Shumkonia mesophila: one gene and its partner. The protein of the gene in region 1 binds, or shares a complex with, the protein of each later gene. Links are inferred from orthologs where the notes say so. Each region holds a gene or a part of one and is shown in the gene's direction. Other genes may lie near its edges.

What was found.
Region 2: the proteins of accC (region 1) and accD are in contact, whole or in part, in a solved structure (PDB 8UXZ), measured with the Escherichia coli proteins. The link is inferred for Shumkonia mesophila from one-to-one orthologs.

What each region holds. Positions count from the first base shown.
Region 1 is NZ_JAOTID010000002.1:85,207-101,568, reverse strand. What follows is about bases 37-2,894. They hold accC (acetyl-CoA carboxylase biotin carboxylase subunit), read left to right. Parts: upstream 37-724; coding sequence 725-2,065; downstream 2,066-2,894. Other genes in these bases: ODR01_RS03935 (DUF2155 domain-containing protein), read right to left, coding at 2,670-2,894; aat (leucyl/phenylalanyl-tRNA--protein transferase), read left to right, coding at 2,062-2,748; ODR01_RS03950 (acetyl-CoA carboxylase biotin carboxyl carrier protein), read left to right, coding at 263-718. Also shown: more of ODR01_RS03935, read right to left, coding at 2,895-3,083; ODR01_RS03930 (methyltransferase domain-containing protein), read right to left, coding at 3,159-3,926; outer membrane lipid asymmetry maintenance protein MlaD, read right to left, coding at 3,927-4,385; outer membrane lipid asymmetry maintenance protein MlaD, read right to left, coding at 4,419-4,904; ODR01_RS03915 (NADH:ubiquinone oxidoreductase subunit NDUFA12), read right to left, coding at 4,901-5,284; ODR01_RS03910 (vitamin B12-dependent ribonucleotide reductase), read left to right, coding at 5,751-9,425; ODR01_RS03905 (sensor histidine kinase), read right to left, coding at 9,478-10,806; ODR01_RS03900 (response regulator transcription factor), read right to left, coding at 10,803-11,462; ODR01_RS03895 (PepSY domain-containing protein), read left to right, coding at 11,621-11,893; ODR01_RS03890 (cytochrome b/b6 domain-containing protein), read left to right, coding at 11,898-12,437; ODR01_RS03885 (carbonic anhydrase), read right to left, coding at 12,455-13,207; ODR01_RS03880 (SMODS domain-containing nucleotidyltransferase), read left to right, coding at 13,513-14,511; ODR01_RS03875 (bacterioferritin), read right to left, coding at 14,508-15,014; ODR01_RS03870 (response regulator), read left to right, coding at 15,316-16,362. UniProt on the Escherichia coli protein: This protein is a component of the acetyl coenzyme A carboxylase complex; first, biotin carboxylase catalyzes the carboxylation of the carrier protein and then the transcarboxylase transfers the carboxyl group to form malonyl-CoA.
Region 2 is NZ_JAOTID010000001.1:705,879-714,485, forward strand. What follows is about bases 5,608-8,607. They hold accD (acetyl-CoA carboxylase, carboxyltransferase subunit beta), read left to right. Parts: upstream 5,608-6,615; coding sequence 6,616-7,599; downstream 7,600-8,607. Other genes in these bases: trpB (tryptophan synthase subunit beta), read left to right, coding at 5,608-5,774; trpA (tryptophan synthase subunit alpha), read left to right, coding at 5,771-6,619; ODR01_RS03245 (bifunctional folylpolyglutamate synthase/dihydrofolate synthase), read left to right, coding at 7,550-8,607. Also shown: rpsA (30S ribosomal protein S1), read left to right, coding at 1-1,298; signal peptide peptidase SppA, read left to right, coding at 1,401-2,312; ODR01_RS03210 (integration host factor subunit beta), read left to right, coding at 2,370-2,648; ODR01_RS03215 (lipopolysaccharide assembly protein LapA domain-containing protein), read left to right, coding at 2,698-3,045; pyrF (orotidine-5'-phosphate decarboxylase), read left to right, coding at 3,071-3,781; ODR01_RS03225 (phosphoribosylanthranilate isomerase), read left to right, coding at 3,781-4,422; more of trpB, read left to right, coding at 4,563-5,607.

The sequences.
Region 1 (16,362 bases):
GGATCAACCGGCCGGGGACAAGGAAACAGACTGTTAGCCGATGCAGCGCGCGTGTTATAAGTCGGGACCCAGCCACGATCAATGCGTTGATTTCAAAAAAGGTGATCCGAAGCCTTGCCTTCGACGCCCGGAAACCCGAGTATTCCGCCCCACGAAAGCCATCGGCCCGCGACGGTGGTTTTTCCATCGCCGTCCGGTTCCGAAACGCGGGTATTGCAGTAGGCCCGAGCGCCTGAACGTCTGAACGCCTGAGAGAGGATCTATGCCGAGGGAAGGAAGCAAACCGCAAATCGACTCCGCGCTTGTGCACCAGCTGGCCCAGCTGCTCGACGAGACGGGCCTGACGGAGATCGAGTACGGGACCCAGGAATGGCACCTTAGGGTCGCCAAAGGAAGCCTCGCCCCGGCCGCCTTCGCCGCCGTCGCGGCCCCTTCGGCGCCTGCCGCGGCCATTGCGGCGGTCGAAAACGACCCCGCCAAGCATCCCGGCGCCGTCCTTTCGCCCATGGTCGGCGTCGCCTACATCCGCCCCGAACCGGACGCGGCGCCGTTCATCCAGGTCGGCGACGAGGTGCGGGTCGGCCAGACGCTGGTGCTGATCGAGGCGATGAAGGTGTTCAACCCCATCAAGTGCGTGCGGGCCGGCAAGGTGACGCGCGTCCTCGTCGCCAACGGCGCCCCGGTGGAGTATGGCGAACCCCTGCTGATCGTCGAGTAACGGCGCATGTTCGAAAAAATCCTGATCGCCAATCGCGGAGAGATCGCGCTGCGCATTCACCGCGCCTGCCGCGAGATGGGCATCCGTACGGTGGCCATCCATTCGACGGCCGACGCCGACGCCATGCACGTGCGCCTGGCCGACGAGGCCATCTGCATCGGCCCGCCGGCGCCGGCCAAAAGCTATCTCAATGCGCACGCCATCCTGTCGGCGGCGACCATCAGCAACGCCGAGGCCATCCATCCCGGATACGGCTTCCTGTCGGAAAATGCCGACTTCGCCCAGATGGTCGAGGAGCACGGCTTCGTCTTCATCGGCCCGTCGCCCGACCATATCCGGCTGATGGGCGACAAGATCGTCGCCCGCACCACCGCCAAGGAAGCCGGCCTGCCGGTCGTTCCCGGCTCGCCGGGCGCCGTCGAATCGCTGGCCGAGGCCGGCACCATCGCCGCCGCCATCGGCTATCCCGTGCTGGTCAAGGCCTCGGCCGGCGGCGGCGGCCGCGGCATGCGGGTCGCCGACACCGCCGACGACCTGCAGACCGCCTTCGAGCAGGCCCGCAAGGAGGCCGAGAACTCGTTCGGCAATCCCGAGGTCTACATCGAGAAGTACCTGCGCACGCCGCGCCACATCGAGGTGCAGATCCTGGCCGACGCCCACGGCAACGTGGTCCATCTGGGCGAACGCGACTGCTCGTTGCAGCGCCGCCACCAGAAATTCCTGGAGGAAGCCCCCTCGCCGGCCCTCAACGACGTGCAACGGGCCGAAATCGGCCGCATTGCCGCCGACGCCGCCCGGAAGATCGGCTACCGCAGCCTGGGCACGATGGAATTCCTCTACGAGAACGGCGAGTTCTATTTCATCGAAATGAACACGCGCCTGCAGGTGGAGCATCCGGTGACCGAAATGATCTCGGGCCTCGACCTGGTGCGCGAGATGATCCGCGTCGCCGCCGGTGCGCCATTGGGCTTCGCGCAGGAGGACATCCGCTTCACCGGCCACTCCATCGAATGCCGCATCAACGCCGAGAATCCGGTGACCTTCCTGCCCTGCCCGGGCCGGGTCGGCGATTACCACGCGCCGGGCGGCCTGGGCGTCAGGGTCGATTCGGCGCTCTACGCCGGCTACACGGTGCCGCCCTACTACGACAGCATGATCGCCAAGCTGATCGTCTATGGGACAAACCGCAACGAGTGCCTGATGCGTTTGCGCCGCGCGCTCGAGGAATTCGTCATCGACGGCCTGGAGACGACGATTCCCCTGCATCAGCGCCTGCTCGCCGAACCCGACTTCATCAACGGCGAGTACGACAACCGTTGGCTGGAGCGGTTTGTCGGGGGGCAATGAGCGGGTCCGACGACAGCGATCTCGAACTGACTCCCGATCTTTTGCTGCGCGCCTATGCGGCGGGCGTCTTCCCGATGGCCGAAAGCCGCCGGGCGCGAAGCGTCTTCTGGGTCGAGCCCAGGCTGCGCGGCGTGCTGCCGATCGAGCGGTTCCACGTGCCGCACAGCCTGCGCAAGACCGTCCGGCGCGGCCTTTTCGCGGTGCGCTGCGACACCGCCTTCGAGGCGGTGATGCGGGCCTGCGCCGAGCCCCGGCCCGGCCATCCGGAAACCTGGATCAACGAGCCGATCGTCGCGGCCTACACCGCGCTCCACCAACGGGGTTTCGCCCATTCCGTCGAATGCTGGCAGGGAGAACAACTCGTCGGCGGCCTGTACGGCGTGGCCCTGGGCGGCGCCTTTTTCGGGGAAAGTATGTTCTCGCGGGTGCGCGACGCCAGCAAGGTGGCCCTCGTCCACCTGGTGGCGCGCCTGCGGCTGGGCGGATACGTGCTGCTCGACGTGCAGTTCGTCACCGAGCACCTGGCCCGCTTCGGCGTCGAGGAAGTTCCGGCCCGCGCCTATCGCCGCAGGCTGGAGACGGCGCTGGCCGTCGACGCCCGTTTCTACGGAGACTTGCCGGAAGGCGATGTCGGTTCGGCGCTCGACTCGGTCTTGTGGCAGTCGACCACCCAGACGTCATAGACCGGGTGCTCCATGGCCGACAGCGCCGGGCTGGAGGCGAACATCCAGCCGCGGAAGATGCTGACCGCCGCCTCGCCCGGCCGGACTTCCCAGATGTCGAGGAACGAGGCGCTCTCCGGCGGCTCCTCGGGCGGCCGCTTCTCGCAGGTGCGGGCGATGATTTCGAGCGTCCCGAAGCGCACCACTTCGCCGACCGGCGCCTCCAGCTTGGTAACCCGCGCCGTCACCTTGTCCAGTCCCTGAAGGACCGCCGTGTTATAGGTCTCGGCCCGGGCCGAAGCCGGGAGCATCAGGCCCGCCGTCAGAAGTCCCGCCACGATTGCGCGATTGACCATGCCTTGCCGATTCCCCGTTTCCAAGCTGGCACCGGTATTAGCACCGGCGCCCAGGCGCCGACAACCACCCCATAGCTAGGGGCGGATTGCGGCAAATCGAAGACGGACATAGTCGGCCCGCCAGACGCCGTCCGCGTCGCGCAGCCTGGGCGCCAGATCGCCCACCACTTCGGTAACCAGCCCCGGACGCTCGGCTTCGGCGATGCGGCCCAGGAACGGCCCGCCGAAGGTCGCCAGCCATCCCTCGATGGCGGTCGGCAACGGGGTCGGCCGCTCGAACAATTCCATCCGCTCGATCGTGAATCCGCTCCGCCGCAGAAGGCCGGAGAAGTCTTCGGCGTCCGGAAAGTACCAGGGAAAGGCCCGGCGGTCGTCTACCCCGCGCCGCGCCAGCGCGGCCAGCAGCGCTTCGGTGATCAGCCTGACGTTGCCCTTGCCGCCGAATTCCCCGACGAAGCGGCCGCCCGGCCTCAGCCCCCGGAAGACGTTGGCGACGACGCGGGCCGGATCGGCCATCCAGTGAAGGGCGGCATTGCTGAAGACGGCGTCGAATTCCTGTTCGAAGGCCATGCTGTGGGCATCCAGCAGGCGGGCGTCGAGGCCACGATCCTGGGCCGCCTTAACCAATTCGGGGCTGGCGTCGATGCCGACGACATCGGCGCCGATTGCGGCCAGCTTGGCGGTCAGGACACCGTCGCCGCATCCGACGTCAAGAATGCGCTCGCCCGGACGCGGTGCCAGCAGGGTAACGACCGGCTCTCCCAACGCCGCCACGAATCCGGCATTGCGCGCGTATCCCTCGGGCGTCCAGGATTGGCCGGGAACGACGGAATGCCGGGTCATCTATTTCTTGGTTTCGCCACCGGTAGCCAGGAAGATGATCTCGCCCACCTGATCCTCCAGCGAGCGGTAGTCCTTGGTCTTGGCGATGGTGCCGCCGTCGGCGATGCGCTCGGCCGCCTGGCCGGGCTCCAGGCGCACGTACTTGCCGCCGAGCAATCCGTCGCTGTCGATGCTGGCCTGGGTGTCGGCCGGCAGCTTGACATCGGGAATCATGGCCAGCGTCACCACCGCGTCGAAGGTGGCGGGATCGAGGCGGGCATCCAGCACGGTACCCACCTTGATGCCGCTGATGCGCACGTCGCTGCCGCGCGTCAGGCCGCCGATCCTCAGGAAATTGGCCTTGACCTCGTAGCCCCGGGCCGTTTCGACCTGGGCCAGGTCGTAGGCGAAAAACACGAACAGGCCGGCCACCAGCAGCACGACGGCGCCCATCACGGTTTCGATCAGGTTTCTACCCATGGGTTGGCCCTTTCTTTCCAGGCGGACGCGCCGTCACGGCGCCGCCTTTTTCTCTTTGTCCGCCGACAGCCGCGCCCGGCCCTGGGCGATGATCAGGTCCAGAAGGTCGCCGACCAGAAGCGCGTCCTGGGTGAACTGGATGGAATCGCCGTTCTTGAACGGCTCCGGGTCGCCGCCGGGTTCGAGTTCGAGGTACTTGCTGCCGAACAGGCCGTCGGTATGGATGGCGATCGAGGTATCGGCCGGCAGCGCGACGTCGGTGTCCACGTGCAGAAGGGCAACGGCGCGGAAGTGCTTGTCCAGGCTCAACGACTTGACGGCGCCGATCTGGACGCCGCCCAGGCGAACCGAACTGCCCACCGCCAGGCCGTCGATGCGATTGAACGTCGCCGTCAGGTCATAGCCGGTCTCGGTGGCCCGCGCCGCCATGTCGCGGGCGGCGAAGGAAAACACGACGATGGCCGCGAAAGCGGCGAAAACGACGCCGCCCACCGCCACTTCCTTGACCGATTGCCTCATTGTCCGCGTGCCGGTTCGTCCGCCAGGCCGCCGTCCGGCGACCATGCCTCGTAATCGCCGGTCGCCGGCGCATGGTGCCGCGCCGCCAGTTCGTGGCCGCTCGGCCGATAGGCCCGCTCGGTGCCGGTGAGGTTGGGTTGGTGTTCCTTCTGCCACGGCCGTGCCAGGGCCGCCTTTTCGGTCAGCGGTTCGGCGACGGTGTGGTGCAGCCAAGCGTGCCATTCCGACGGCACCTTCGAGGCCTCGTCCCCGCCCTTGTAGATCACCCACCGGCGCTCGCGCCCATACCGGCGGCCGCGCCTGGCCTGGTAATAGCGATTGCCGAATTCGTCGGTCCCGACCAGCCGGCTGCCGAACAACGTCGAGAAAATCGTTCCCATCGTAATCAAGGGCAGTATCCGCTTTCGGTCTGATTTGAACCTCGCCCCCGCCCGCGGCGAAGGACGGGCCGACCGCCCGGCCGGCGCGGCCAATATGGCACTTGGGATGGCCGCCGTCCAGCCCGCGGCGGACCGGCCAAGGCCCGCTTCGGCGGGGGTCGCGGACCGGTCAGCCGGCGACGTCGCGCCGATTCGCCCGCCAGGCCCGGGAATCCCCCGCGCCGCCGCCCGTCGGCGGCGCCTTTATCCAAAAACGTATACCAGATCCAGTCCTTTTTCTCCGTTTCAGGCACGAAATGTAGTTGCGATGAGAACCGCTCTCGTCTACATTTTGTTCTGCGTCACCGCCGACCCCACCATTTGTTGTGGTTAACACGACGGGGGGTCTGGTGGCTGCCGCTCCGGTGGAGGGTCCGGAGCCTACATAACGCACAATTTGACGGCCATGCGCGCAGTAGGGGGAGTTATGCGAGTCACGCGGTTCTTTACCAGGGCAGAAAAGTCACCGTACGAAGCCATCGAGTTCCGGACCACGTCGAGCGAGATTCGCAATCCCGACGGCTCGGTGGTGTTCCGGCTCGACACCATGGAGGTGCCGGCCGACTGGTCGCAGGTGGCATGCGACGTCCTGGCCCAGAAGTATTTCCGCAAGGCCGGCGTTCCCGCCAAGCTGAAGCGCGTCGAGGAAAACAGCGTGCCGTCGTGGCTGTGGCGGGCCATCCCCGACGAGACCGCGCTGACCGCCCTGCCCGCCGACAAGCGCTATGGCAGCGAAACCACCGCCACCCAGGTGTTCGACCGCATGGCCGGGGCGTGGACGTACTGGGGCTGGAAGGGCGGCTATTTCGATTCCGAGGCCGACGCGAAGGCCTACTACGACGAGATGCGCTACATGCTGTGCGCCCAGTTGGGCGCCCCCAACTCGCCGCAGTGGTTCAACACCGGCCTGCACTGGGCCTATGGCATCGACGGCCCGGCCCAGGGCCATCACTACGTCGATTTCCGCACCGGCGAACTGGTGCGTTCGGAATCGGCCTACGAGCATCCGCAACCGCACGCCTGCTTCATCCAGAGCATCAACGACGACCTGGTCAACGAGGGCGGCATCATGGACCTGTGGGTGCGCGAGGCGCGCCTGTTCAAGTACGGGTCCGGCACCGGCACCAACTTCTCGCGCCTGCGCGGCGAGAACGAGGCGCTGTCGGGCGGCGGCAAATCCTCGGGCCTGATGAGCTTCCTTAAGATCGGCGACCGCGCCGCCGGCGCCATCAAGTCGGGCGGCACCACCCGGCGGGCCGCCAAGATGGTCGTGGTCGACATCGACCATCCCGACGTCGAGAACTTCATCAACTGGAAGGCCTACGAGGAGCAGAAGGTCGCCGCCCTGGTCGCCGGCTCCCGGATGGCCAACAAGCACCTGAAGCTGGTGATGGCGGCCTGCGCCGGCGCCGGCGAGGACCGCTTCGATCCCAAGAAGAACCCCGAGCTCAAGAAGGCCATCCGCGAAGCCCGGCGCGCCATGGTCCCCGACAACTACGTCCAGCGGGTCATCCAGTACGCGCGCCAGGGTTTCGACAAGGTCGACTTCCCGGTGTTCACCACCGACTGGGATTCGGATTCCTACCTGACCGTGTCGGGCCAGAATTCCAACAACAGCATCCGCGTCACCAACGACTTCCTGGAGAAGGTGAAGAACGACGGCGAGTGGGATCTGAAGCGGCGCATCGACGGCGGCGTCTCCAAACGCCTCAAGGCCCGCGAGCTGTGGGACAAGATCGGCTATGCCGCCTGGGCTTGCGCCGACCCGGGCATGCAGTACGACACCACCATCAACGACTGGCACACCTGCCCGAACTCGGGACGCATCAACGCCTCCAACCCGTGCTCGGAGTACATGTTCCTCGACGACACGGCGTGCAACCTGGCCTCGCTCAACCTGATGCCGTTCGGGCGCGACGACGCGACGTTCGACGTTCCCGCCTTCGAGCATGCCGTCCGCCTGTGGACGATCACGCTGGAAATCTCGGTGCTGATGGCGCAGTTCCCGGCCGCCCGCATCGCCGAACTGTCCTACGAGTTCCGCACGCTGGGCCTCGGCTTCGCCAATATCGGCGGCTATCTGATGGCCAACGGCATCCCTTACGATTCGACCGAGGGACGCGCCATCTGCGCCGCCATTTCCGCCGTCATGACCGGCGTCGCCTATGCCACCTCGGCGGAAATGGCCGAGGAACTGGGCGCCTTCCCGGGCTACGAGCGCAACAGCAAGGCCATGCTGCGCGTCATCGCCAACCACCGGCGGGCCGCGCACGGCGCCAGGGACGGCTACGACGCGCTGTCGATCCCGCCGGTTCCGCTGGAAGCCGCGACCTGCCCCGACGCCGCCTTGGCCGCCGCTGCGGCGCGGGCCTGGGACAAGGCGCTGGACGCCGGCACCGAGCACGGCTTCCGCAACGCCCAGGTCACGGTGATCGCGCCAACCGGCACCATCGGCCTGGTCATGGACTGCGACACCACCGGCATCGAACCCGACTTCGCCCTGGTGAAGTTCAAGAAGCTGGCCGGCGGCGGTTATTTCAAGATCATCAACCGCATGGTTCCCCAGGCCCTGGCCCGCATGGGCTATGCCGAAGGCGAGGTTGACGCCATCATCCGCTACGCGGTAGGCCACGCCACCCTGGCCGGCGCCCCCGGCGTCAACCACGAGACGCTCCGGGCCAAGGGCTTCACCGACGGCGCCATCGAGGCCATCGAGAAGGCCGTCGCCGAAGCCTTCGACATCAAGTTCGTCTTCAACAAATGGACGCTGGGCGAGGCCTTCTGCACCGAAGCCCTGGGCATCCCGGCGGACGACCTCAACGACGTGTCGTTCGACCTTTTGACGGCGCTTGGCTTTTCCAAGGCCGACATCGCGGCGGCCAACACCTACGCCTGCGGCGCCATGACGCTGGAAGGCGCGCCCGGTCTCAAGGACGAGCACCTGCCGGTGTTCGATTGCGCCAACCCGTGCGGGCGCACCGGCAAGCGATACCTGTCGGTGGAAAGCCACATCCGCATGATGGCGGCCTGCCAGCCGTTCATCTCGGGGGCCATTTCCAAGACCATCAACATGTCCAACGCCGCCACCATCGAGGACTGCAAGAACGCCTACATGTTGTCCTGGACGCTGGGGCTCAAGGCCAACGCGCTCTATCGCGACGGCTCCAAGCTGTCGCAGCCGCTGCAATCCGCGCTCCTCGACGACGACGATATCGAGGACACGGTCGAGGCGGTGATCGAGCAGGCCAACCCGGCGCGCGCCGAGATCATCGCCGAGCGGATCGTGGAGCGCATCGTCGAGCGGGAACGGGCCTCGCGCCGCCGCCTTCCCGACCGCCGTAAGGGCTATACCCAGAAGGCGGTGGTCGGCGGCCACAAGGTCTACCTCAGGACCGGCGAATACGAGGACGGCAGGGTCGGCGAGATCTTCATCGACATGCACAAGGAAGGCGCCGCCTTCCGCAGCCTGATGAACAACTTCGCCATCGCCATCTCGATCGCGCTGCAATATGGCGTGCCGCTGGAGGAATTCGTCGAAGCCTTCACCTTCACCCGCTTCGATCCCTCGGGCATCGTCGAGGGCAACGACACCATCAAGATGGCCACCTCGATCCTCGACTACCTGTTCCGCGAGTTGGCCGTCTCCTACCTCGGCCGCCACGACCTCGCCCATGTCGAGCCCCACGACCTGACGCCCGATACCGTCGGGCGCGGCAACCGCGAGGGCAACCTGCCCGAGGTCACCTCCGCCGAGGCGCTGGAGGTGGTCGGCCGCTTCGCCAGCCAGGGCTTCGTGCGGCGCAACCTGCTGGTACTGCGCGGCAACCGCCGCAAGGCCGGCGAGGCCGACCAAGCCCAGGCGATGACCGGCATCGGCACCGTCAGCGCGGTGGCCGGCGGCAACGGCGGCGCCACGATGTATGTGGAAAGCGGCCATGCCGACGTCACGCACGTGGGCGGCCACCGCGTCGAGAAGATGCGCAGTGCCAAGATGCAGGGTTACGAAGGCGATCCCTGCGAGGAGTGCGGCAACTTCACCATGGTCCGCAACGGCACCTGCCTCAAGTGCATGACCTGCGGTTCGACGAGCGGGTGCAGCTGATACGACGGGAAGTCAAGGGGCAGCTGGGGGGCCTTGGCCCCCCTTTTTTTGCCTACACCGGCAGCCTGACCACGGCCTCGAAGCCGCCCTGCCGGCCGCTGGCGGGGGAAAGCAGCAGCAACTTGCCCCCGGCGCCGGTGGCGATGGCTTCGGCGATCGCCAGGCCGAGGCCCGCCCCCTTGGCCCTGGTGGCGCCGCGTTCGAAGCGCTCCTTTAATCGGGCCAGGACGTCGGACGGTACGACCGGACCGTCGTTGACGATCCGGATCGTGGTACCGTCCGCAACCACAACGTCGACGGGCCGGCCCGGCTCGCCGTGCGTGAGGGCGTTCTCGATGAGGTTGCGCATGAGGACGCCAAAGGCGTCGGCATCCATGGCCGACATCAGGGTGGTCCCCGCCGGCAGGGCCAGGCGAAGCCGCTGCGGCTCGTCCCCCTTGCCTCGGAACTCGTCGAGGACGTGGACGAGAACGCCGGTCAGGTCCTGCGGCCGTTCCGACAGCAGCGCGCTGCCCTCGGCCTTGGCCAGTTGCATCAGCTTTTCCGACAGCCGTGTCAGGTCGTGCAGCGAACCTTCGATGCGGCGGGCGCGTTCCCGCACCGGCCCCTCCGGCGCCTCGGCGATCAGACGCTGGGTCTGGGCCAGCGTGGCGGCGATCGGGGTCCTGAGCTCGTGGGCGCTGTTGGCGGTGAAGCTGCGTTCCGTTTCCAGGGTCCGGCGTACGCGTTCCATCAGCCGGTTTACCGAGTCGGCGATGGAACCGATCTCGGCGGGAAGCGCGCGGGCCACAAGGGGCGACAGGTCGGCGCCGCTGCGCGCTTCGATTTCCTCTTTCAGGCCGATGACCGGACGCATGCTGCGGCGCACGAAAATCCAGACGCCGAGCAGGCTGACCGGCACCAGGAAGAGGAGCGGCAGGAACAGCGCCACCGACGCCTCGATCGCGGCCAACCGCCGGTGGGCAAGCGGCTCCGCCACCTGGATGAAGATGGTGCCGCTGACCGCCGCCTCGCCGTAGATGCGATGGGAAGCGGTCTGGCGGAAGCCGTGCGAGGGCTCGGCTGGAAACTTTTCAAGATCGGCGTCGTGCGAGTGCAAAAGGATGCGTCCCGACTTGTCGCGGACCAGATAGGTCAGGAATTCCTCGTGCTTTCCCAAGGCCGCCACCGCCTGCTCGGTGTCGCTGTCGCGCTCGATGATGCCAATGACCGCCAGCGGCAGAAGCCGCTGCGCAGTTTCCTGCAACGCGCTGTCGAACGCTTCGTCGAGTTCGTGGCGCACCACGATGCCCGCCGCCATCGTGGCGGCCAGCCACATCAGGGTGACCCCGGCTGCGAGGCCGACGCCGAGCCGTCGCTGCAGACTGGCCCTGCCGCTCATGGCCGGCCCAATCGATAGCCCATGCCGCGTACCGTCTCGATGACCTTTCGGTCCAGCTTCTTGCGCAGGCGGCTGACGTGAACCTCGATGGTGTTGCTTTCGATTTCGGCGCCGAAATCGTAGAGGCGCTCTTCGAGCTGCCGTTTGGAGAGGATGGCGCCCGGCCGCTGGATCAGGGCCTCGAAAATCGCCCATTCCTTGGCCGTCAGGTCGACCGGCCGACCGGCCCGGTAGACGGCGCGCGAGGCAAGATCGATGTCCAGGTCGCCCAGCGCCACCAGCGGATTGGGGTTGCCGCTGTAGCGCCTGGCGACGGCGGCGATGCGGGCGGAAAGTTCGGACAGGTCGAAGGGCTTCACCAAGTAGTCGTCGGCCCCGGCGTTGAGGCCGGCGATACGATCGGTGATCTGGTCGCGGGCGGTCAGGATGATGACCGGCGTGGCGTCCCCGGCGGCGCGCCGGCCGCGCAGGAAATCGACGCCGCGCCCGTCGGGAAGCATGAGGTCGAGCAGGACCAGATCGTAGGACACGGCCCGCACGCTGTCGGCGGCATCGGCGACGCAGGTCACCCGGTCGACCGCGTGACCGTCCGCCGCCACCTGTTCCGCCACCGCGCGTCCCAGCGCCTCGTCGTCTTCAATCAAGAGAATGCGCATGGCCTGCCTGAGCTGCCTTCCCGATGCCGTTAGGCTTCGTCTTTTGTGACCTGCGGACCTGAAGCCAAGCTGAAGCCCGAAGGGCCGCCGCTTAAGGTTCACGTCAGGCGGGATCTTTATGTTTGCCCCATCGCAATCATTGAAATGGAGCCCAACCCATGACCCGCACCCTCGTCGCCACGGCCTTCGCCTTCGCAACCTTGGGAACCGGCGCCGCCGTCGCCGCCGACCGCTGCACCGTCCCGATGGCGGAATGGCAGCCTCGCGAAGCCCTTCAGCAGAAATTGCAGGCCGCCGGCTGGAACGTGAAGAAGCTCAAGACCGAAGACGGCTGCTACGAGGCCTACGCCATCGACGACAAGGGACATCGCGTCGAAGCCTACTTCGACCCGAAGACGTTGGAAACGGTAAAGGTAAAGGTCGAGGGTTGATCCGATGGAACAGACGGTAAAGGTCTGGGACCCGGTCGTCCGTCTGTTCCACTGGAGCCTGGTCGTCAGCTTCGCGGTGGCGTGGCTGACGGCCGACGAGTGGGACAACCTTCACGAATGGGCCGGCTACGCCGCCGCCGCCCTGATCGGTTTTCGTCTGGTGTGGGGTCTCGTCGGCCCGCGCTACGCCCGGTTTTCCCAATTCATCCGCTCGCCGCGGGACGTCGCGGCCTATGTCGGGGCCACGCTTAAGGGCAAGGAGCCGCGCTATCTCGGCCACAATCCGGCCGGCAGCTTGATGATCCTGGGGCTGATTCTCGCCATGGCCGGCACCGCCGCCACCGGTTGGATGCTGACGCTCGACTCCTTCTGGGGCGCCGAGTGGGTGGAAGAGACGCACGAAGCGATGGCCACCCTGATGCTGTTCATGGTCGCCACCCACGTAGCGGGGGTCATCTTCGCCAGCCGGCGCCACAAGGAAAACCTGGTGCGGGCCATGATCGGCGGCCGCAAGCGGGCGCCGGGACCCACCGACGTCTCCTGACCGCGTCGCCGCCGGGCCTAACCGTCGGACCTGAGCAGGAAGCGGCGGCCGAGCGGCTGGATCGGCCGCGTGTTGTCGGGAAACAGCGCCGCGAAGGTGGCGATCTGGTCGGCCGACGCGGTGACCGGCATCTGGAACACCGCCCACTGCACGATCTCGGTGCAGGGCGGCGTCGTCAGTGAACCGGCATAGCGCCACAACCTGCCACCGGGCACCAGCGCCGACGGATCGACCATGCCGGGGGTCGTCACCTCCGGACCGGCGGCGCGAGGCATCGCCACCCACACCGCCGCCAGCGCCGGATTGGCCGGCCCCGCCTCGATCAGTACGCCCAGCACGGCGATCTCGCCGTCGGCGGCGCGATGCACCAGGTGTGCCTCCATGGCGAAAGCCCGGCCCGCCACCCGGTGTTCGCTCGGGTGGTGAAAATGGAACTGCGCCAGGTCGTAGGCCTTGCCGCCGATCGTCGTATGGCCGCCGCCGGCGCCGTCCACCTGAATGGTGTGGCCGTTGTGGATGACGCGCAGCGGCACCGGTTTCAGGTGTGGCACGACCGCCGGCGGATCGGCGGCCACGGCGCCATCGAGGTCGACCGGCGACTGCTCGCGGCCGGCCCCGCACGCGCCGTAGGCGGGATCGAGTTTGCCCCAGCGATCGGGCCCCTGCGCTCCGGCATAGCCCCAATGGGCGCCCTCCGCCGCCAGGACCCGGCCGGCGGCGAGGCAGATCGGGCAGGCCAGGGCGCCGAGCACGAGGCGCCGACGGGTCATGGTCGCAATCACCGGTATTCTCATTGGCTGCTTTTCCATCGAAATGCGGGAAAAAACCTCTCCGCCTTCATACATCTAGCGCAACGAACCTTGTTGTCATCCATTATTTTGTATATGCTACTACCAAATGTGGCATGAGCCCATATCCCATCACATGGATGGCAGGCTAGCGCGTTCGACAAGCGGATGGTGGCGATGAACCGTCTCTTCTGGCGATCCTCCCTGGGAACTGCTGGGCGAGTCCCGGAGATGGGCTCCGGGACCGCCCGCCTTTTCCGGAAAGGGCCTGAGGCAAAGGTCGTCTGATGGCAACGGAATGGCGGCACGTCACCGGTCATTTTCACGCCTTCATCGGCAATCTTCAGCCGACGCCGCTTGAGCGCCGCCGGGCCCACGCCGCGGCGACCGAGGTTGCCGATTGCCTGCGCCGCCAGTTCGCCCCGCCCCGGCCGCCCCGCGGACGCCATTTGACGGTGTCCGGCCGGCCGGCCCGCGCGCCCGACGACCATGTCGTGACCGGCGGCTATGGCAAGGGAACCGCGGTGCGTCCGGCCCGATCCGTCGACATGCTGTACATCCTGCCGGCCGAGCTGCGGCCGCCGACCGCCATGGCGCGGCCGATGATCGCCTCGATGGCCGGCGAGATGTCGGCCGTGCTGGCCAGCACGTTCGCCACCCGCGAGCAGCCGGGCGAAGGATGGCTGTCGGTCCGTTCCTTCTCCGACGTCGAGGTTCGCCTGACCCCCTGTTTCAGGACCGCCGGCGACGCCTTGATGGTGGCGGCCCCGCAGGAATCGGGGGCATGGCTGTCGACCGATCCCGCCGCCGAGACGGCCCGCCTGCACCAAGCCGATCTCGCCAGCGGCGGCAAGGCGACCCACCTGATCATGATGCTGAAGGCGTGGCGGCGCACCCACGACGTCGCGCTGACCTCGCTGGCCATCGAACTGCTGGTCACCGAGTTCGTGCTGGCCTGGATCTACCCACGCCGCAGCCTGCTGTTCTATGACTGGATGGTCAGGGACTTCTTTTTCTGGCTGGTCCATCAGGCCCGCCGCGAACTGCTCACGCCTGGCGCCCTGGAGCGCCTCCATCTCGGCGACGCATGGCTGGAAGCGGCCGCCCGCGACTATGGGCGGGCGCGGCGCGCCTGCGCCATGGAACACGACAACCGCGAGGAAGAAGCCACCCGGGAATGGCGGCGGATCTTCGGTCCCGAGTTCAGTGTCGCCGCCGGCCGCCTGCCCGCCGCCCGGCAGGGCGGTTTGACCGCTCTGCCAGGTCGCGCGGCAATCGACGGTTAAGCGGCGCCGCCCGGGCGGCCGGCGCCCGAAATCGTTTTGCTGCGCTCGATCGACTGCAACGCCAGATAGCTCTCGCCGAACTTCTTCATGTTTTCGAGTTCGGTATCGAACTGGTCGTAGTGGCGCTCCTCGTCGGTGACGAGGTTCTCGAAGATCTTTTTCGACGCCGAATCGGCGTTGCTGCTGCATTCGTTGGCCCACAGGTTATATTCGCGGGCGCTCTCTTCCTCCATCTTGGCGGCGTGCTGGACCATTTTCTTGACGTCGCGGATCGCCTTCACCGGCACCGCCACCTTCATGGCGACGTCGCCCTTCAGGAAAAGAATGCGCTCGGCCAGAACCTCGATGTGCATCATCTCCTGGATGGCGGTCTGCCTGAAAAGACCGGCCAGCAGGTCGTAGCCCTGATCGTCGCAATGAAAATGGAAATACATGTACTGGTGGACCGCCGCCAGCTCGTCGGCGACCGCCTTGTTGAGAAGTTCGATGCTCTTTTCATGCATGGGGGGAATCCTTTCTTGGCTTTCCGCCGCTCGACGCCGGCGGTTGGGATGGCTTGAATTCGTGCCGACCGATCATTCTACCGGGACTTGCAAGGGGGCGGAAGCCGGCAGAGCGGCTTTTTCGTTTCCCGCGTCACCGGTTCCGCCCTGGGCATGCCGTCCGGCGTTGCGCCGCCCCTCCGCTTTGGATATCGTGGGGGCTTCCGGTCGGACCCGCCAGGCCCGACGGGGTGGGGTGGTGGTTCGGCCGTTCGCGGCCTTTTTTTCCGGCCCGTGACGGCGCCAAGGGCAGAAGAGTTCGATGCCGCAGAACAGAAAGCTGACGTTTTTCGTGGTCGATGACGACCCCGATGTCCTCGCGTTTACCCGCTCGCTGCTGGAAGCCGAGGGGCATGCGGTGATCGATCACCTCGGCAGCGCGACGGCGCTGGCCGAAATTCTCGCCGCCAAACCCGACTGCGTGCTCATCGACCTGATGATGCCGGGAACCGACGGGCTGGAGCTGTGCAAACAGCTCAACGAGCAGAAGGATCGGCACGGTGCCCGCATCGTCATCATTTCGGGCAAGGCCTACGAGGCCGATCGCACCCGCGCCTACGACCTCGGTGCCCATGGCTATATCGTCAAGCCGCTCAACGCCGCGACCTTCATGGACAAGCTCTATCGCGTCATCGACGACGAGATGGAGGTCACCTTCTGGGGCGTGCGCGGAACCCTGCCGGTGCCCGGCGAGAAGTCGCTGCGCTATGGCGGCAACACTTCCTGCGTGTCGCTGGAACTTGCCAAGGACCAATTCTTCATCTTCGACGCCGGAACCGGCATCAAGGCCCTGTCCGACCACCTGATCGCCACGCGGCGCCAGCGCATGGAAGCCAAGATCTTCATCTCGCATCCGCACTGGGACCACATCAACGCCCTGCCGTTCTTCGGGCCGCTTTACATTCCCGGCAACGAGTTCGAGATCCTGGGCACGTCGCACGGCAACATCAACATGCGCCAGATGATCTCGGCCCAGATGGACGGCATCTTCTTCCCCATCCGCCTCAAGCAGTTCGGCGCCCGAGTCTACTTCCGCGACCTGGAAGAGGAGACGTTCTCCGCCGGCGACGGCATCACGGTACGCACCAAGCTGCTCAACCACCCCGGCAAGTGCCTCGGCTATCGCGTGGAATACCGCGGCCGCTCGGTCTGCTATGTGACCGACCACGAATTCGATTTCGAACGGAGCGAGTTCTACAATCCCTTCTATGTGAAGAACCTCACCACGTTCCTGCAAGGCGCCGACCTGCTGATCACCGACACCACCTATACCGACCAGGAATACCAGAGCAAATTGGGATGGGGGCAT
Region 2 (8,607 bases), on another replicon or contig:
GCGCCTTCGTCGATCTGGGCGGGGTGGATGGCCTGCTGCACGTCACCGACATCGCGTGGCGCCGCATCAACCATCCGAGCGAAGCCCTGCAGATCGGCCAGACGGTCAAGGTGCAGGTCATCCGCTTCAATGCCGAAACCCAGCGCATCTCGCTCGGCATGAAGCAGCTCGACGCCGATCCGTGGGAGGGCGTGCAGGCCAAGTACCAGCCGGGCAGCAAGTTCACCGGCCGCGTCACCAACATCACCGACTACGGCGCCTTCGTCGAACTGGAGCCGGGTGTCGAGGGTCTGGTCCACGTCTCCGAAATGAGCTGGACCAAGAAGAACGTGCACCCCGGCAAGATCGTCTCGACCAGCCAGGAAGTCGAGGTCATGGTGCTGGATGCCGACCCCGAGAAGCGGCGCATCAGCCTGGGCCTCAAGCAGTGCCTGACCAACCCGTGGGACGCCTTTGCGGCCGCCCATCCGGCCGGCTCCCTGGTCGAGGGCGAGGTCAAGAACATCACCGAGTTCGGCCTGTTCATCGGCCTGCCCGGCGAGATCGACGGCATGGCCCACCTTTCCGACCTGTCCTGGGAAAAGCCGGGCGAAAAAGCCCTGGCCGATTACAAGAAGGGCGACAAGGTGCAGGCCAAGGTGCTTGACGTCGACGTCGAGAAGGAACGCATCAGCCTGGGCGTCAAGCAGCTGACCAGCGATCCGTTCGAGTCGGGCGTCGTCGGTCTCAAGCGGGGCGACGTCGTCACCTGCACGGTCATCGCCGTTCAGGACGCCGGCATCGAGGTCAAGGTCGGCGATTCCGGCATGACCGGCTTCATCCGCAAGGCCGACCTGTCGCGCGACCGCAGCGAGCAGCGGCCCGACCGCTTCGCGGCGGACGAGAAGGTCGACGCCAAGATCACCCAGATCGACCACGGCGGACGTCGCCTCGGGTTGTCGATCAAGGCCCTGGAGATCCAGGAAGAGAAGCGGGCGATGGCCGAATACGGCTCGTCCGATGCCGGGGCCAGCCTGGGCGACATTCTCGGCGCGGCGATCCAGCAGAAGCGCGAAGAGGCCGAGCGCAAGCAGAAGGCCGAGGCCGAGCGCAAGAGCGGCGCCAAGAAGAAGGCCTCCGCCAAGTCCGAGGAGCCCAAGGCCGAGGAACCCACGGCCGAGGAGCCCAAGGCCGAGGAGGTCGCTGAGGCGGCGGCGGAAGCTGCGGTCGAGGCCGAGGCCGAGCCGAAGCCCAAGAAGACCAGGGCGAAGAAGGCCAAGGCCGAATCGGACGAAGCCGAGCCCGCGGCCGAAGAGTAACGGGAACGTGCGGGCGGTGGCGAAGGGCCGCCGCCCGCCGGTTCCGACGACAGTTCGACGGCGGTGCCCGACCGGGACCGCCCCGGTGGCAACGGAGGTCGAATGTCCCTGGATGCCGACCGTTTGATCGACAGGCGTCGCCTCAAGCGACGCCTGACCTTTTGGCGGCTGGCGGCGATCGTCGCCATCGTCGCCTTCATCGCCGCCGTGGCCGGTCGCTACGCCGACGGGGTGTCGGGCGGCTACGTGGCCAAGCTGACCGTCGAGGGTATCATCCTCGACGACGCTGCCCGCACCGACGCGCTCGCGGCCGTTGCCGGGGACGGCGACGCCAAGGCCCTGATCGTCTACATCGACAGCCCGGGCGGCAGCGTGGTCGGCGGCGAATCGCTGTTCCGCGGCCTGCGCGAGGTGGCCGCCGCCAAACCGGTAGTGGCGGTCATGGGCGATCTCGCCACCTCGGCCGGCTACATGGCGGCGATCGGGGCCGATCGCGTCTTCGCCAGGGCCGGCTCGGTCACCGGGTCCATCGGCGTCATCATGCAGTCGGCCGACATCACCGGGCTGCTCGACAAGCTGGGCATCAGGCCCGAGATCATCAAAAGCGCGCCGCTCAAGGCCCAGCCCAATCCCTTCGAGCCGTTCAGCCCGGCGGCCCGCGAGGCGACGCGCGTGGTGGTAGCCGACATCTTCGAGCTGTTCGTCGACATGGTGGTGGAACGCCGCGAAATGGCCCGCGAGCGGGTTCTCGGCCTGGCCGACGGCCGGGTCTTCACCGGCCGGCAGGCCAAGGCCAATGGCCTTGTCGACGACCTGGGCGGCGAGGCCGAGGCCCGCCAGTGGCTGACCGAGGCCAAGGGCATCGCCGAGGGGTTGCCGGTGCGCCCCGTCGAAATCGCCCGCGAGGACGGATGGTGGCGCGAACTTCTCGATGCGTCGGTTGGAAAAAGCGTGTTTTCTGAAAGACTTAGACTTGACGGGCTGGTTTCGGTTTGGCACCCTGAGGGGCGCTAGGCGGGCGGAGTCGCCTTCTCGCTCCGCCGGGGGACGCACCAGAAAAGGATTTGCGGTATGACGAAGTCGGAGTTGATCGCGCGCCTTGCCGAGGCCAACCCGCATCTGTACCACCGGGACATCGAGCGGATCGTCACCACCATTTTCGACGAGATCACGGCGGCCCTGGCCGACGGCGATCGGGTGGAATTGCGCGGGTTCGGCGCCTTTTCGGTCAAGGAGCGGGGCTCGCGCCTCGGCCGCAATCCGCGCACCGGCGATTCCGTCGACGTGCCGGCCAAGTACATTCCCTACTTCAAGACCGGCAAGCAGCTGCGTCAGATTCTGAATACCTGACCGGCCCTTCCGGCGGGCGCCCATCCGCCGAAGCTTGAAAGGACGCTCCGTGTCGAGGCTGCTCTCCTGGATCATCATGGTGCCAGTGGCGCTGGCGGTGATCAGTTTCGCGGTCAACAACCGGGCCGCCGTCACGGTCGACCTGTGGCCGGTGCCGTTCTCCGTCGAGGCGCCGCTGTTCGCCGTCGTGCTGGCCAGCCTGGTCGGCGGCGTGGTGGTGGGCGGCCTCATCGCCTGGCTGTCCGGCGGCCGCGCCCGTCACCGCGCGCGGGCCAACGCCCGGCGCGCCGCCGCCGCCGAGCAGGAACTTTCCACCCTGCGCCAGCGGCTGGGCGACATCGCCGGCGATGAGCCGGCGGCCGGGCCGGCGGTGCCGGCGCGGCTGGATTCCGCCTGATTTGGCTTCCCAGCGAGGGATCGACATGCCCCGTCCGACCAATCGCATCTTCGTCGCCGTCGATACCACCGATCCCGGGCGGGCGGCAGACCTGGCGGCCGACCTCGGCGGGCTGGTCGGCGGCCTCAAGCTGGGCAAGGAGTTCTTCACCGCCAACGGCCCGCAGGGCGCGCGCCGGGTGATCGACGCCGCCGGCTTGCCGCTGTTCCTCGACCTCAAGTTCCACGACATCCCCAACACGGTGGCCGCCGCGGTGCGGGCCGCGTTGCCGCTGCATCCCTTCATGCTCGACGTCCACGCCGCCGGCGGCCCCGCCATGATGCGCGCCGCCGCCGCGGCCGCCGCCGAGGCCGGGCCATCGCGCCCGCTGGTGCTGGGCGTCACCGTGCTGACCTCGCTCACCGACGACGATCTGGCGGCGATGGGGGTCGCCGGCAAGACCACCGAGCAGGTGGTCCGCCTGGCCCGCCTGGCCCAGGAATGCGGCCTCGACGGCGTCGTCTGCTCGGCCAAGGAAATCGTCGCCCTGCGCGGCGCCTGCGGCGCCGGCTTCAAGCTGGTGGTGCCGGGCATCCGTCCGGCCTGGGCCGCCGCCGACGACCAGCGGCGCATCGTCACGCCCGGCGAGGCCATGGCGCTGGGCGCCGACTTCCTGGTCATCGGCCGGCCGATCACCGGCGCCGCCGACCCCGCCGAGGCGGCGCGGCGCATCGCCGACGAGATCGGCCGCTCGTGATGGGTGTCGACGTCAAGATCTGCGGGCTGAGCACGCCCGAGGCTGTCAAAGCGGCCGCGGCGGGCGGCGCCCGCTACATCGGCTTCGTCTTCTTTCCGCCGTCGCCACGCTTCGTCAAGCCGGCCGTGGCCGCCGAACTGGGGGGATACGCCAACGGCGACATCGTCCGGGTCGGCCTGACGGTCGATGCCGACGACGCCGCGCTCGCCGATATTGTTGCTCATGCCCGCATCGATCGCCTGCAACTGCACGGCCGCGAAAGCCCCGAGCGGGTGGCCGAGGTGCGCCGCCGTTTCGGCCTGCCGGTGATCAAGGCATTGCCCATCGCCGGGCCGGACGACGTGGCCGCCGCGCGGACCTACGAAGAAGTGGCCGACATGCTGCTGTTCGACGCCCGGCCGCCGGCCGGGGCCGACCGTCCGGGCGGCAACGCCCTTTCCTTCGACTGGCGCCTGCTGGCCGCCGCGACGTGGCGACGGCCGTGGATGCTGGCTGGCGGCCTGACCGCCGCCAACCTGGCCGAGGCGGTGCGCCAGAGCGGGGCCGGGGCGGTCGACGTGTCCTCGGGGGTCGAAGACCAGCCGGGGGTCAAGAACGTGCTGAAAATCCAGGAATTTCTGCAAGCGGCGGGGCGCTGCTGAACGAACCGTGTCGGCCTCGCCGCCGGCGGCGAAACAAAGAACTCCGTTTTGCCGCGACTTTGTGGTTTATTACCGGCCCGCGGGAGGGGCCGGTTTCGCCCATTCCCGAGGACCACCCGGATCAACGCACGATGGACAGCATGGATAAGCCGAACACCTATCGCGGCGGGCCCAACGAGCACGGGCATTTCGGCATCTACGGCGGCCGCTACGTCGCCGAGACGCTGATGCCGCTCATCCTCGAGGTCGAGCGCGCCTACGAGGCGGCCAAGGCCGACCCCACCTTCGCCGCCGAGATGGACGGCTATTTCAAGACCTACGTGGGAAGGCCGAGCCCGCTCTACTTCGCGGAACGGATGACCGCCGAGTTCGGCGGCGCCCGCATCTATCTGAAGCGCGAGGACCTCAACCACACCGGGGCGCACAAGATCAACAACTGCGTCGGCCAGGCGCTGTTGGCCCGCCGCATGGGCAAGCGGCGCATCATCGCCGAAACCGGGGCCGGCCAGCACGGCGTCGCCACCGCCACCGTCTGCGCGCTGTTCAACCTTCCGTGCGTCGTCTACATGGGCAAGACCGACATCGAGCGCCAGGCGCCCAACGTCTTTCGCATGAAGATGCTGGGGGCCGAGGTGCGCCCCGTCACCTCGGGCTCGGCGACGCTGAAGGACGCCATGAACGAGGCGCTGCGCGACTGGGTCGCCAATGTCGAGGACACCTACTATCTGATCGGCACCACCGCCGGGCCGCACCCCTATCCATCGATGGTGCGCGATTTCCAGTCGGTGATCGGCGAAGAAGTGCGCCAGCAGATGCGGGAGGCCGAGGGCCGGCTGCCCGACACCCTTTTGGCCTGCATCGGCGGCGGCTCCAATTCCATGGGTCTCTTCCATCCCTTTCTCGACGAGCCAACCGTTCGCATCGTCGCCGTCGAGGCGGCCGGAGAAGGCATCGCCACCGGCAAGCACGCCGCCAGCCTGGCGGCGGGCAGGCCCGGCGTGCTGCACGGCAACCGCACCTACCTGCTGCAGGACGCCGACGGCCAGATCGAGGAGGCCCATTCGGTGTCGGCCGGCCTCGACTATCCCGGGATTGGTCCCGAGCACGCCTGGCTGCACGACGTCGGGCGCGTCGAATACGTTTCCATCACCGATGCCGAGGCCGTCGCCGCCTTCCATCAATGCACCCGGCTGGAGGGCATCATCCCGGCGCTGGAATCGGCCCACGCCGTCGCCCATGCCGTCAAGCTGGCGCCCACCCTGGGGCCCGACAACCTGCTGGTCGTCAACATGAGCGGGCGCGGCGACAAGGATCTCGACACCATCGCCCGGCTGGAAGGGACCACGCTATGAGCGGCGCTACCCGAATCGAGCGGCGGTTCGCCGATCTCAAGGCCAAGGGGCGGGCCGGCCTCGTCACCTTCCTGACGGCGGGCGACCCCGATCCCCGGGTGTCGGCGGAAATCCTGAAAGGTCTGCCGGCGGCGGGCGCCGACCTCATCGAATTGGGCATGCCGTTCAGCGACCCGATGGCCGACGGCCCGGCCATCCAGAACAGCTCGCTCCGCGCACTGGCGGCCGGCATGACGCTGGAAAAGACTCTGCGCCTGGTGGCCGATTTCCGGCGCGGCGACGACGCCACGCCGATCATCCTGATGGGCTACTTCAACCCCATCTATGCCTTCGGCGTCGAGCGTTTCCTGGCGGCGGCCCGGAAGGCCGGCGTCGACGGCCTGATCATCGTCGACTTGCCGCCGGAGGAAGAGGCGGACCTGTGCCTGCCCGCCCGCAAGGCGGGGCTGAACTTCATCTTCCTGACGGCGCCGACCACCGACGACGTGCGGCTGCCGCGCGTGTTGGAGAGGGCCAGCGGCTTCGTCTACTACGTGTCGATCACCGGCATCACCGGCACCGCCTCGGCCTCGGTCGCCAATATCGGCGCCGCCATGGCCCGCCTCAGGCGCCACACAGACCTGCCGATCGCCGTCGGCTTCGGCATCAAGACGGCCGCGCAGGCCGCCGAGGTGGCGGCGGTGGCCGATGCCGCGGTGGTCGGCTCGGCCCTGGTCAATTGCCTGGCCGCGAACCTGAATGCCGCCGGGGTTGCGGAACCGGGGCTGGTCACGGCCGTTTTGGGTATGGTGAGCGAACTGGCCGGTGGCGTCGCCGCCGGCCGCGTTCGGGAGGACGCGCGATGAACTGGCTGAAGAACTGGGTTCGTCCGAAACTGCGCGAGCTGGTCGGCCAGCGGGAGATCCCCGAGAACCTCTGGCACAAGTGCCCGAAGTGCGAGCAGATGATCTTCCATCGCGATCTCGCCGCCAATCTTCGGGTCTGCCCGCATTGCGGCCACCACATGCGGCTCTCGGTCACCGAGCGCCTCAAGATGCTGTTCGACGATGGCGCCTATCAGATCATCGAGCTGCCGGAAGCGGTCAATGACCCGCTGCGCTTTCGCGACAGCAAGCGCTATGCCGAGCGGCTGCGCGACGCCCGCAGCAAGAACGGCACCCAGGACGCACTTTCCGTGGCGCATGGCAAGATGGGCGGCATGAACGTGGTCATCGCCGCCTTCAACTTCGATTTCATGGGCGGCTCCATGGGCATCGCCGTCGGCGAGGGCCTGCTGGCGGCGGCCCGCCTCGCCGTGGTGCAGGACGCCCCGCTCATCGTGGTCCCGGCCTCGGGCGGCGCCCGCATGCAGGAAGGCATCCTGTCCCTGATGCAGATGGTGCGCACCACGCTGGCCGTCGAGGACGTGCGCGAGGCCGGCCTGCCCTATCTGGTGGTGCTGACCGATCCGACCACCGGCGGCGTTTCGGCCTCCTTCGCCATGCTGGGCGATATTACCGTGGCCGAGCCCGGCGCGGTCATCGGCTTCGCCGGCGCCCGGGTCATCGAGCAGACCATCCGCGCCAAGCTGCCCGAGGGCTTCCAGCGGGCCGAATACCTCTACGATCACGGCATGGTCGACATCGTGGTCAACCGCCACGAGCTGCGCGCCACCCTGATCCGCATCGTCGACCTGCTGCGCAACCGCCGCCCGCCGGGGGAACTGGTGACGCTGGGCGACGCCGAGGAGGCGGCCGCCCCGGCCAAGCCGGCCCGCACGGCGGTCGCCAAGGCCTTTGCCGCCAAGGCTAAGGCCAACAAGGAAAAGGAAACGTCGGCTGAGTAGCGACCCCGTCCTCGATCGTCTGACGCGGCTGCATCCCAAGCTTATCGATCTTTCCCTCGACCGCGTCGAGGCGCTGCTGGATCGGCTCGGCCGCCCGCACGAGCGGCTGCCGCCCGTCGTCCACGTTGCCGGCACCAACGGCAAGGGCTCGGTCATCGCCTTCCTGCGGGCGATCCTGGAGACGGCGGGCTATCGGGTGCACGCCTACATCTCGCCGCATCTGGTGCGCTTCAACGAGCGCATTCGCGTGGCCGGGCGGCTGATCGATGACGACCGCCTGACGGCGTTGCTGGAGGAGTGCGAGGCGGTCAACGCGGGCGCGCCGGTCACCTTCTTCGAGATCACAACGGCCGCCGCCATGCTGGCCTTCGCCCGCACGCCGGCCGATGTCACCCTGCTGGAAACCGGCCTCGGCGGCCGCCTGGATGCCACCAACCTGGTACCCCGGCCGCTGCTTAGCGTCATCACCCCGATTTCCATGGACCACATGCAGTATCTGGGCGACACCCTCGAGCAGATCGCCGCCGAGAAGGCCGGCATCATGAAGGCCGGCGTTCCCTGCCTGACGGCGGCGCAGGGCCGCAAGGTGGCCCGCGTGCTGGAACGGCGGGCCGCGGCGCTGGGTACGCCGCTGGTGAAAGAGGGGGCGGACTGGTTCGTGCTCGGCCGCGGCGAGGGGGTGCTCTTCTGCGAGGGCGACCGTTCGCTGGCGTTGCCCCGCCCCGGGTTGCCCGGCAAGCACCAGGTGCATAACGCCGGGCTGGCGGTAGCCTGCGCCCGACGGATGGCGGGATTTTCCATCCCCGAGGCGGCCATCGCCGCCGGCCTCGGCGCCGTCGAATGGCCGGCCCGCCTGCAACGCCTGACGAAGGGGTCGCTCCCCGCCTTGCTGCCCGAGGGCTGGGAACTGTGGCTGGACGGCGGCCACAATCCGGGGGCCGGCCGCGTGCTGGCCGAGCATTTCCGCCACTGGCGGGACCGCCCGCTGCACCTGGTATTCGGCATGCT